DNA from 2 places in the Paraburkholderia sp. 22098 genome. Region 1 is predicted to be linked to the other one. Evidence: predicted binding sites of a transcription regulator. Region 1 holds the regulator's gene; the other holds the start of a gene.
What was found. The regulator FNR, encoded in region 1, switches genes on or off when oxygen is low (the NO sensors DNR and NnrR bind a similar motif). The targets are predictions, from matches to a motif close to TTGATNNNNATCAA.
Positions count from the first base shown of each region.

Region 2: the regulator FNR is predicted to act here: its motif matches at 1,766-1,779, upstream of ACTJLB_RS17060 (universal stress protein).

Region 1 covers NZ_JBQEPV010000014.1:138,343-142,761, reverse strand. Annotated here, with positions in the region: gene ACTJLB_RS25825 (PAS domain-containing sensor histidine kinase) at 1-285, shown strand, start outside; gene ACTJLB_RS25820 (response regulator) at 282-932, shown strand; gene ACTJLB_RS25815 (response regulator) at 1,065-1,496, shown strand; gene fnr (fumarate/nitrate reduction transcriptional regulator Fnr) at 1,489-2,277, shown strand; gene ACTJLB_RS25805 (zinc-dependent alcohol dehydrogenase family protein) at 2,264-3,256, opposite strand; gene ACTJLB_RS25800 (c-type cytochrome) at 3,654-3,989, shown strand; gene ACTJLB_RS25795 (DUF3564 domain-containing protein) at 4,057-4,419, shown strand, end outside.
Region 2 covers NZ_JBQEPV010000007.1:259,023-263,441, reverse strand. Annotated here, with positions in the region: gene ACTJLB_RS17075 (hypothetical protein) at 1-73, opposite strand, end outside; gene ACTJLB_RS17070 (acyl-homoserine-lactone synthase) at 228-821, shown strand; gene ACTJLB_RS17065 (FadR/GntR family transcriptional regulator) at 918-1,607, opposite strand; gene ACTJLB_RS17060 (universal stress protein) at 1,837-2,316, shown strand; gene ACTJLB_RS17055 (response regulator) at 2,388-2,777, opposite strand; gene ACTJLB_RS17050 (2-oxoglutarate dehydrogenase E1 component) at 3,004-4,419, opposite strand, start outside.

The DNA.
Region 1 (4,419 bases):
GTGCAGGAGGCGCTGACGAACGTTGCGCGCCATGCCGACGCCACGCTCGTCACACTCAGCCTGCGCGCCGGCGACGAGGCATTCGTGCTGCGCATCGCCGATAACGGCCAGGGCGCGCATCGTGACGGCGAACTGGCGGGCAAGTCGTTTGGTCTGCTCGGCATTCGCGAACGCGCGCACATGCTCGGGGGCGCCGTCGACATTCAAACCTCACAAGGCAACGGCTTTGCGTTGAGCGTCACCATTCCAGCGGAGGCAGTGCAAATGCAGGAGCTGCAATCATGACCCGGGTCTTGCTCGCCGACGATCATGCACTCGTGCGCGATGGTCTACGTCATATCCTCAAGGGGGCCAGCGGCTTCGAAGTGGTGGGCGAAGCAAGTGACAGTGCGAGTACCATCGCGCTGATTCGCGCTTCCGCTGCAGACGTGCTGGTGCTCGATCTGTCGATGCCGGGCCGCAACGGCGTCGAGCTGATAAAACAGATCAAAGAGGAAAAGCCGGCGCTGCGTATCCTCGTGCTGACCATGCACGCCGAACAGCAATACGCAGTGCGCGCGTTCAAGGCGGGCGCGTCCGGCTATCTGACGAAAGAAAGCGCAAGCGCCGAGCTTGTGGCGGCGGTGACAAAGGTGGCCGCAGGCGGCGTCTACGTGAGCCTTGCGATGGCCGAGCGGTTCGCGCAGAGCCTGAACGAGCCCACCGATCTGTTGCCACATCAGCGCCTGTCAGATCGTGAGTTCGACGTCCTCAAGCGCATTGCTGCCGGTCAGACGATCACGGAAATCGCGGCGGAGCTGTGCGTGAGCGCCAAGACCGTCAGCACCTACAAGACGCGCATCCTCGAAAAGATGCAGATGCCGCACGAAGCCGCGCTGGTGCGTTATGCGATGCGTCACAAACTGGTCAGCGACGAAGAGGACGATATTTAAACGCCCCCACCGCCCCGCTGGCGGCCTGCGACGCATGCTGTAGGAATCGCCCTACAGCCCTTCTTCGTCGCCTACTCCAAGTTCGCTCCTCGCCGATTTTATTTTGAGATGGCGCGGCCGATACTTCGAGGCATGAACTCAGGCCTCAACCACCCCGCCCTGCGTGTCTTTCTCGTCGACGATGCATTCCCGGTACGGCGCCGTATGGCTGCGCTGTTCGGCTCACTCGAGGGCGTAGAAATTGTCGGTGAGGCCGAGGAGCCCGGTGCCGCATTCGCGGGCATCGAGGCCCGCGCAGCTCACCTTGTGGTGACGGAGTTGCATCTGAACGGCGGTAGCGGCATGGAATTGCTGGCCCTGCTCGCGCAACGCATGCCTCACGTCATCACGATGGTGTTGACGAACCGATCCGGCGCCTGGTTCCGGCGCGCGTGCCTGACGTGCGGCGCGCAATACTTTTTCGACAAGACTCGCGAATTCGAACTTGCGCGAAGCGCGATCCAGCGGATCGCCAGCGAACATCGTGCACGCACCCCTCTTCAATCTGGAGCAAATCATGTCTGACGTTGTCTCTTATCCGGTCAGCTCTCGCACATTCGTCCCGCTGCATGTTGCATCGACGCCGGAACAGGGACGTACCACGGACCGCGCGACGCGCAAGGACGCGATGCGCTGCTCGTCGTGTTCGATGCGTCCGATGTGCATGCCGCAAAGCCTGACGCCCGAGGAGTTGCAGAGAATCGAAGCGCTCATCTGTCCGTCACGCACTATCAGGCAGGGTGAGACGATCTTCCGCGCGAACGATCCGTTCGAGAGCATCTATGCAGTGCGGGCCGGGTCGTTCAAGACCGTCGTCATGCACCGCGACGGCCGGGAGCATGTGACGGGCTTTCATCTCGCCGGCGATTCCCTCGGGTTCGACGGCGTGTGCTCCGGTCACCATAGCTGCGATGCGGTAGCGCTCGAGGACAGCAAGGTCTGCATCATTCCGTTTCATCTGCTCGAGACGATGTGCCGCGAAGTGAAGGCCGTTCAGCAGCACGTGCACCGTATGATGGGCAGCGAGATCGTGCGTGAATCGTCGCAGATGATGCTGCTCGGCACGATGTCAGCGGAACAGCGTGTGGCCACGTTCCTGCTGAATCTGTCGGAGCGCCTGAGAAAGCGCGGCTATTCGCCGGCCGAGTTCCATCTGCGCATGACGCGCGAGGAAATTGGCAGCTATCTTGGGATCAAGCTCGAAACGGTGAGCCGGATGCTGTCGCGGTTCCAGCGCGACGGCTTACTCGATGCGCGCGGCAAGGACATCCGGATTCTCGATCACGACGGCCTCATTCGGGTTTGATGGCGAGCACCGCTGCGCCCGTCAGGCGGCCATCGCGCAGGTCGGCGAGTGCGCGATTTGCGTCCTCCAACGCATAAGTCGTGGTTTCAAGCGTGAGCCGCGCTTCACTCGCAATGCGCATGAAAGCCAGCCCGTCGTCGCGAGTCAGATTTGCGACCGAAACAAGGCGCCGTTCGCCCCATAGAAACGAATAGGGAAACGACGGAATGTCGCTCATGTGAATTCCGCCGCAAACTACTACGCCCCCTTTCACGACTGCGCGCAAAGCCTGTGGAACGAGCGCGCCGACCGGGGCGAACAGCAACGCCGCATCCAGTTCGTCGGGCGGCGCCTCGTTGCTGTCACCCGCCCACGCCGCACCCATCCGTAGTGCGAGTTGCTGCGCCGCCTGATCGCCGGGCCGCGTGAATGCATAGACCGTGCGCCGTTGATGACGCGCCACTTGAGCGACGATATGCGCCGCGGCACCGAAACCGTAAATACCGATGCGCAGTGCGTCGCCCGCCATGCTCAAGGTGCGGTAGCCGATGAGTCCTGCGCATAGCAGCGGCGCCGCCTCGATATCGGAGTACTGTACCGGCAGATGAAAGCAGTAGCGGCTGTCTGCGACTGTGCGTTGAGCGTAACCGCCGTCGATCGTATAGCCGGTGAAACGGGCCTCGTCGCAGAGATTTTCCCGCGCCGAAAGGCAGTAGCGGCAGTGGCGGCATGTGTAACCTACCCACGGCACGCCCACGCGATCTCCGACAGCGAAACCCGTCACGCCGGCACCCACTTCCGCCACCGTGCCGACGATCTCATGACCGGGAATAACGGGCCGCTTAGGACGAGCGATCTCGCGATCGACCAGGTGAAGATCGGTGCGGCACACGCCGCACGCGTGGATATCGATCAGCACTTCTCCAATACCGGGCGTAGGATCCGGCACATCCTCTTCGCATAGGATTGGTGAGTCACCATCGAAAACCATTGCGCGCATAGGAACTCCCTTTGGTCAGTACTGAACCTCTGTCGCCCCAAAACAATAGATTCGTGGGCTTCAGTCACAAAAGCGGAAGTAACCACTGTGTAAGAGCACGGCTTTGCGCCATTCCCGTTTAGCAGATTGATTGTCTGCTTGTTCGATGCGACGCCGATCAATTCAAACGCAGCGAGCAGATCTTCTTCGCGCAGTGAATCGGCTCTGAAGCCCAAATCTTCGCGACAGCCACCCGATTGTATGGCGTATGCGGTCTCATCGCAGTGTGCCTCTCATCAGCATAGGATCTACGCGCTGCCGGTCAAATTCACACGCCTTATGCCGGTTGATCGAGGTCAACGGCGCAGCAGCGGCGGACCTTACACTGGTCTCATTCCCATGAACAGAAGCGCGCGCCATGAACGCCATATCCCGTCGCTGCCGTCTCGCATGTGCCGCGTTTCTGCTGGTTGCTACAGCCGTTCAGGCCGAGCCGGAGCCGGCCGCGCTGGTGGATCAGCATCACTGCATGTTCTGCCATACACGTGACGCGCCCTTCCTCGCGCCGTCGTTCGAGCAGATCGCCGCTCGCTACCGCGACGTTCCAAACGCGCAATTCATGCTTGAGCACAAGCTGCGGTTAGGCGGCAAGGCGCATTGGGGCGACATGGCGATGCCGTTGCCAGCCGATCGTGGCGGGCCGATATCGGCAGAAGACGCACACACGCTGGTGCAATGGGTACTCAGTCAATAACCGCCCTGCGAAAACCACGGTTTCCGTAGTCCGGGTCAATTGACGGCAGCTACGTTCGGAGATTGTCATGCGCCTCACAGTTCATCTCGATACATTCAATTGCGTCCATCCGATGGCTTTTGCAATCCTCTGGCTCGATGAGGACACGCGGCGATGGTCGCGCGAGGGTCACCTCGGGCTGGAACTGCCGGAATGGGGTTCGTTGCACGTGGATTGCGGCAATACGCTCGTGTGCGGCCCCAACGACGCCACGCCGCTATGCGTTCTCGAAGGGTTGGAACTCAACGGTTGCGACGGTCCCTTTGAAGGCGAAACCGGGCGCGCGCAATGGTGCGCGAAGCGCGGCCGCGCGCTGATGACTGGGCACTGGCATGTCCAATGTATCGATCACGAGCAGGCGCCGCCCGAGCATGGCCTCTTCGCTGGTGGC
Region 2 (4,419 bases), on a different contig from region 1:
CCGCTGTGGACGGCTCCGCCGAACGCGTTTGTAGACCGGTTTGCGGTTGCCAGTGATTGTCGAGATGTTCCATTTTTGTGTCCCGTCGGTTGAGTGCTGTTTCCTGTCTCAAATTCTCCGATATCCGATAAGCATGCACACCTATCCAGGTAGATAGGTAGCGGAACGATTCAGAATGCATAAGTTTTCCTGCGTATTGGTTTCCCCAACACGTTCAGGAGAACGTCATGCAAACAGCGATCCGGATTGGAATGCGTCAAGAGTTCGACAACGAAGACATCAACGAGATGTACCGCCTGCGGGCACGGGTGTTTCACGGACGGCTCGGATGGGATATTCCGACCATAGCGGGCATGGAAATCGACGGCTACGATGCGCTCGGACCGCATTACATGCTGATCCAGGCCGACGACCGGCGCGTGCGTGGCTGTTGGCGCCTGATGCCGACCGAGGGACCGAACATGCTGAAGGACACCTTTCCTCAGTTGCTGCATGGCGCTGCGGCGCCGGTCGGGCGGCATATCTGGGAATTGAGCCGCTTCGCGATCGACACGAGCGGCGAGGAGAAGTCGTTCGGCTTTGCCGACGTGACGATGCAGGCAATTCATGAGCTCGTCACTTTCGCCGACCGCATGGGCATCACGCGCTATGTGACGGTGACCACCACCCCGATCGAGCGGCTGTTGCGCAAGACCGGAATCGAGATAAGCCGTCTCGGCTCACCGCTGCAGATCGGTGTGGAACGCGCGGTGGCGCTGGATATCGCCGTGAGTCCGAAGACCCGCACGGCGTTGTTCGGGCCGATCGCCGCAGCCGCTTAGCTACACCTCGCTGGTCCGCTGCTCGCCGCCGACCGCGCTTCGCCGTGTTGGCAACGGCCGGTTAGACGGCGCGCAGCGGGCCACGCGACGCTTGCCTCACGAACCAAACATCCGTTCGAGCGCGTTTTCCAGGTGCGCTCGCATTGCCTGCCCCGCTGCCTGCGGGTCCTTGCGGCGGATCGCGTCGAGCACCGCCCGGTGTTCCGCCTGCACGAGACGCTGCCGCTCCACCGTTTTTACGAGCGACAGGTTGCGTGACAAATTCATGCTGAAAACTATCTGTTCTTCGATGAACGACATGACCGTGATGAAAAACGGGTTCTTCGACGCGCGCGCCACCGCGAGATGAAACAGGAAGTCGTCCGACGCGCCAATGCCGCGCGTCTCGATGATCCGTTCGAGTTGATCCCATGCGTGCTCGATCGCCGCAATGTCGTCGGCGTCCGCTTTGAGCGCCGCGTGCTCGGCCGCGCCGGTCTCCGTGACAATGCGAAACTCGTAGCAGCGGCGGATGTCGGACAGCGTCTCGAGCGGCGCGAAACGCCGCACGTCCGGGTCGGGTCGCCGCGCGACTGTCGTCCCCGAGCCATGACGCGTCACGATGATGCCGTCAGCCCGCAGCCGCGCCAATGCCTCGCGCACCGTGGGTCGCGAGGTCGAGAAGCGTTCGGCGAGCGCATGCTCGGTAGGCAGCCGCTGGCCTTCCTTGTATTCGCCTTCGAGAATGCGATTCAGGATGTCGCCGTAGATCTTGTCGGGCAAGCCCGTCGTTTTTCGCTCATTCATCGGCCGGGCGCAGCAGCTTGTCAGAGTAGATCCCGATTGTAAGGCAAACCGCGGCGGCAATCGCCGCGCTTCGGGGTCGCTGCATCGGGCAAAAGGGCGCCCACGCGTCATGAAACGGCGGCCGTCTAGCGAGAGCAACGTCAAAATTTGTGAACCGCTTGATTTACATCCTGGCTGAAGCGGCGTTTCTGAACGATCATTAAAGCTGGCAACCTGACCTGGAGCGGAAATGTACACACGCATTCTTGTGGCGGTAGACGGCAGCCAGACTTCTCGCCGTGCTTTCGAAGCAGCGCTCGCGCTCGCCCGAACCAACGGCGCTGTTTTGCAGCCCTTGTACGTCGTCGAAAATACGCCAATGTATTTCGAAGCGCCGGGCTATGACCCTTCAGTGCTTCGCAATAGTCTCATCGAACAAGGGAAGGAACTCGGCGTGGAGCTCGCACGCGAAATGGACGCGCAAGGTGTGAAGGGAGAGATCGTCGTGACCGAAGCGCCGTCGCTAGACGACGTTTCCACGGCCGTGCTGAAAGCCGCCGTCGACTTCAACGCCGACTTGCTCGTCATGGGCACGCACGGCCGGCGCGGATTTCAGCGCCTGATTCTCGGCAGCGTCGCGGAGCGTTGTGTGCGCCAGGCTCGCTTGCCGGTGCTGCTGATCCCGTCCGCGGCGAGTAAATCGTCCGGCGATGCGCAAACGCCAGACTGACGCCGCGAGCGTCACGCCAGAGAGTAGGGGGCAAGTAAGTGAGGCAAGCCGCGCCGCGTGCACGATCGATCCTACGTCGGTCCGCCTCGCTGCAATGCGCGGTGGGTGACGTGGTCGTCGAGAAGGCGCCGCATCGTGGCCAGCAACGCGGGCCCATCCACCGGCTTGCGCAGAAACCCGTCGAAGCTGACGAAGGCGGGAGGACTCGGCTCTCCCGAAACGAGTATGAAAGCGACGTCGGCCAGTCCGGGCAGTGTGCGCAAGCGGTGACATAGTTCACTGCCCGACATGGTCGGCATGCGCCAGTCGGCAACCACGACATCGACGGGCGAAGCCATGAACTGAGCTAGCGCCGACTTACCGTCCAGCGCAGTTTTTACTTCGTAGCCCTCGGCGGAGCAAATCGCGCTCCATGCGTCCAACGCCTCGGCGTCGTCATCTACCAGCAGTACGGTTGCCATGTGCAATTGTCCTATCGCTTCGGCAACCTGCGTCGCAACGCGCATGCCAACGCGCTCCTCAATTCGCGCCAATCGGCCTACGCGCCGCAACATGGATGCGAAGCGGGAAATGGCGAAGCGGTCGCGTCGCAGCATACTGAATGCCGCGCGCGAGCACCTCGCCTGTTGCTGTTAACAATAGCAACTCAATTGCAACCCAGTGGGCAAACTGCTTGACGGCGCAACTTCAGGTGCGCGCCAATGCGGCTGCCACCAGGCGCTGCTGTTCTACGCGATGAGCGCGTATCGACGAATCCGCGCCCGATGGACTCTCGCGCCGGCACACGTCGAACACGCGGCAGTTCGCCGGAACCGCTCCTTCTATGTCATCGCGCACGAAGTGCCATGCGCCATGCTTCTTTTCCTCTTCCTGGGCCCACACCACCTCCGCAAGGTTCGGGTAAGCGGCGAGCGCAAGCGCAAGCTCGCTCGTCGGAAACGGATACAGCTGTTCTATCCGGACGAGCGCAGTCTGCGTGCCGCCAGAAGCATCGCGCGCCGCCTGCAAGTCGTAGAAGAACTTGCCGCTGCACAGTACGACGCGCGTCACGTCTGCAGGCAACGCAGCACCACTGTCCTGCAGCACCGGAGCAAACGCACCGTCGATCAATTCGCCGAGCGGCGCATGCGAACGCGCATTGGCATGAAGCTGCCCCTTCGGCGACATCACGACAAGCGGCTTCGGCTCAGCGCTCAGCGCCTGTTCGCGCAGCATATGGAACCACTGCGACGACGTCGACGGCATCGCGACCTTCATGTTTCCGCCTGCGCACAGTTGCAGGAAGCGGCTGAGATACGCACTGGAATGCTCTGGACCGACGCCTTCATGACCATGCGGCAGCAGCATTGTCAGACCGGACGGTTGATCCCACTTGTACTCGCCCGCGGCGATATATTGATCGATGATCACTTGCGCGCCGTTCACAAAGTCGCCGAACTGCGCTTCCCAGATAGCAAGGTGCGACGTGGACTGAACGCTGTAGCCGTATTCGAAACCCAGCACGGCCTCCTCGGTCAGCGGTGAATTGATGATGTCGAACTCGCCCTGATGCACACCCAGATTTTGCAGCGGCACATAAGGCTCAGTTCCGCCGGAAGTCGCGCCCGAAATTGCGCCTTGCGAGTGCCACACTGCATGCCGATGCATGAAGGTGCCGCGGCCCACGTCCATGCCGGAGATGCGCACACTGTGCCCGTCGTCGAGCAGACTTGCATACGCGAGGTTTTCCGCGAAACACCAGTCGACCGTCGCGGTTTCCGCTTCCACGCTCCGCTGCCACTTCGCCGTGATGTCGCGCACGAAGTCATGTAGACGCAACCCCGGCGGCGTGCGAGTCAACGCTGCAGTCAGCGACTGCAAGCGGGCGAGCGACAACGGCCGCGTGCGTTTCGTGCGCCTGGCAGGTTTCGCGGGGTTCGCGGGTCCGGCACCGCTCGTCCGGTCGGCGCGTTGCTGCGACAACGTTTGCGTGGGCGGCGTCAGAAGATCCTTCAATACATCGGCGCGCAACATCTCGAGTGGCGTCTCCTCACCGATGGCCGCGTGATAAAGCTCGGTGACGGTCTGATGCGCCGAGATTGCCGCCTGCTGCGACGGTTGCGT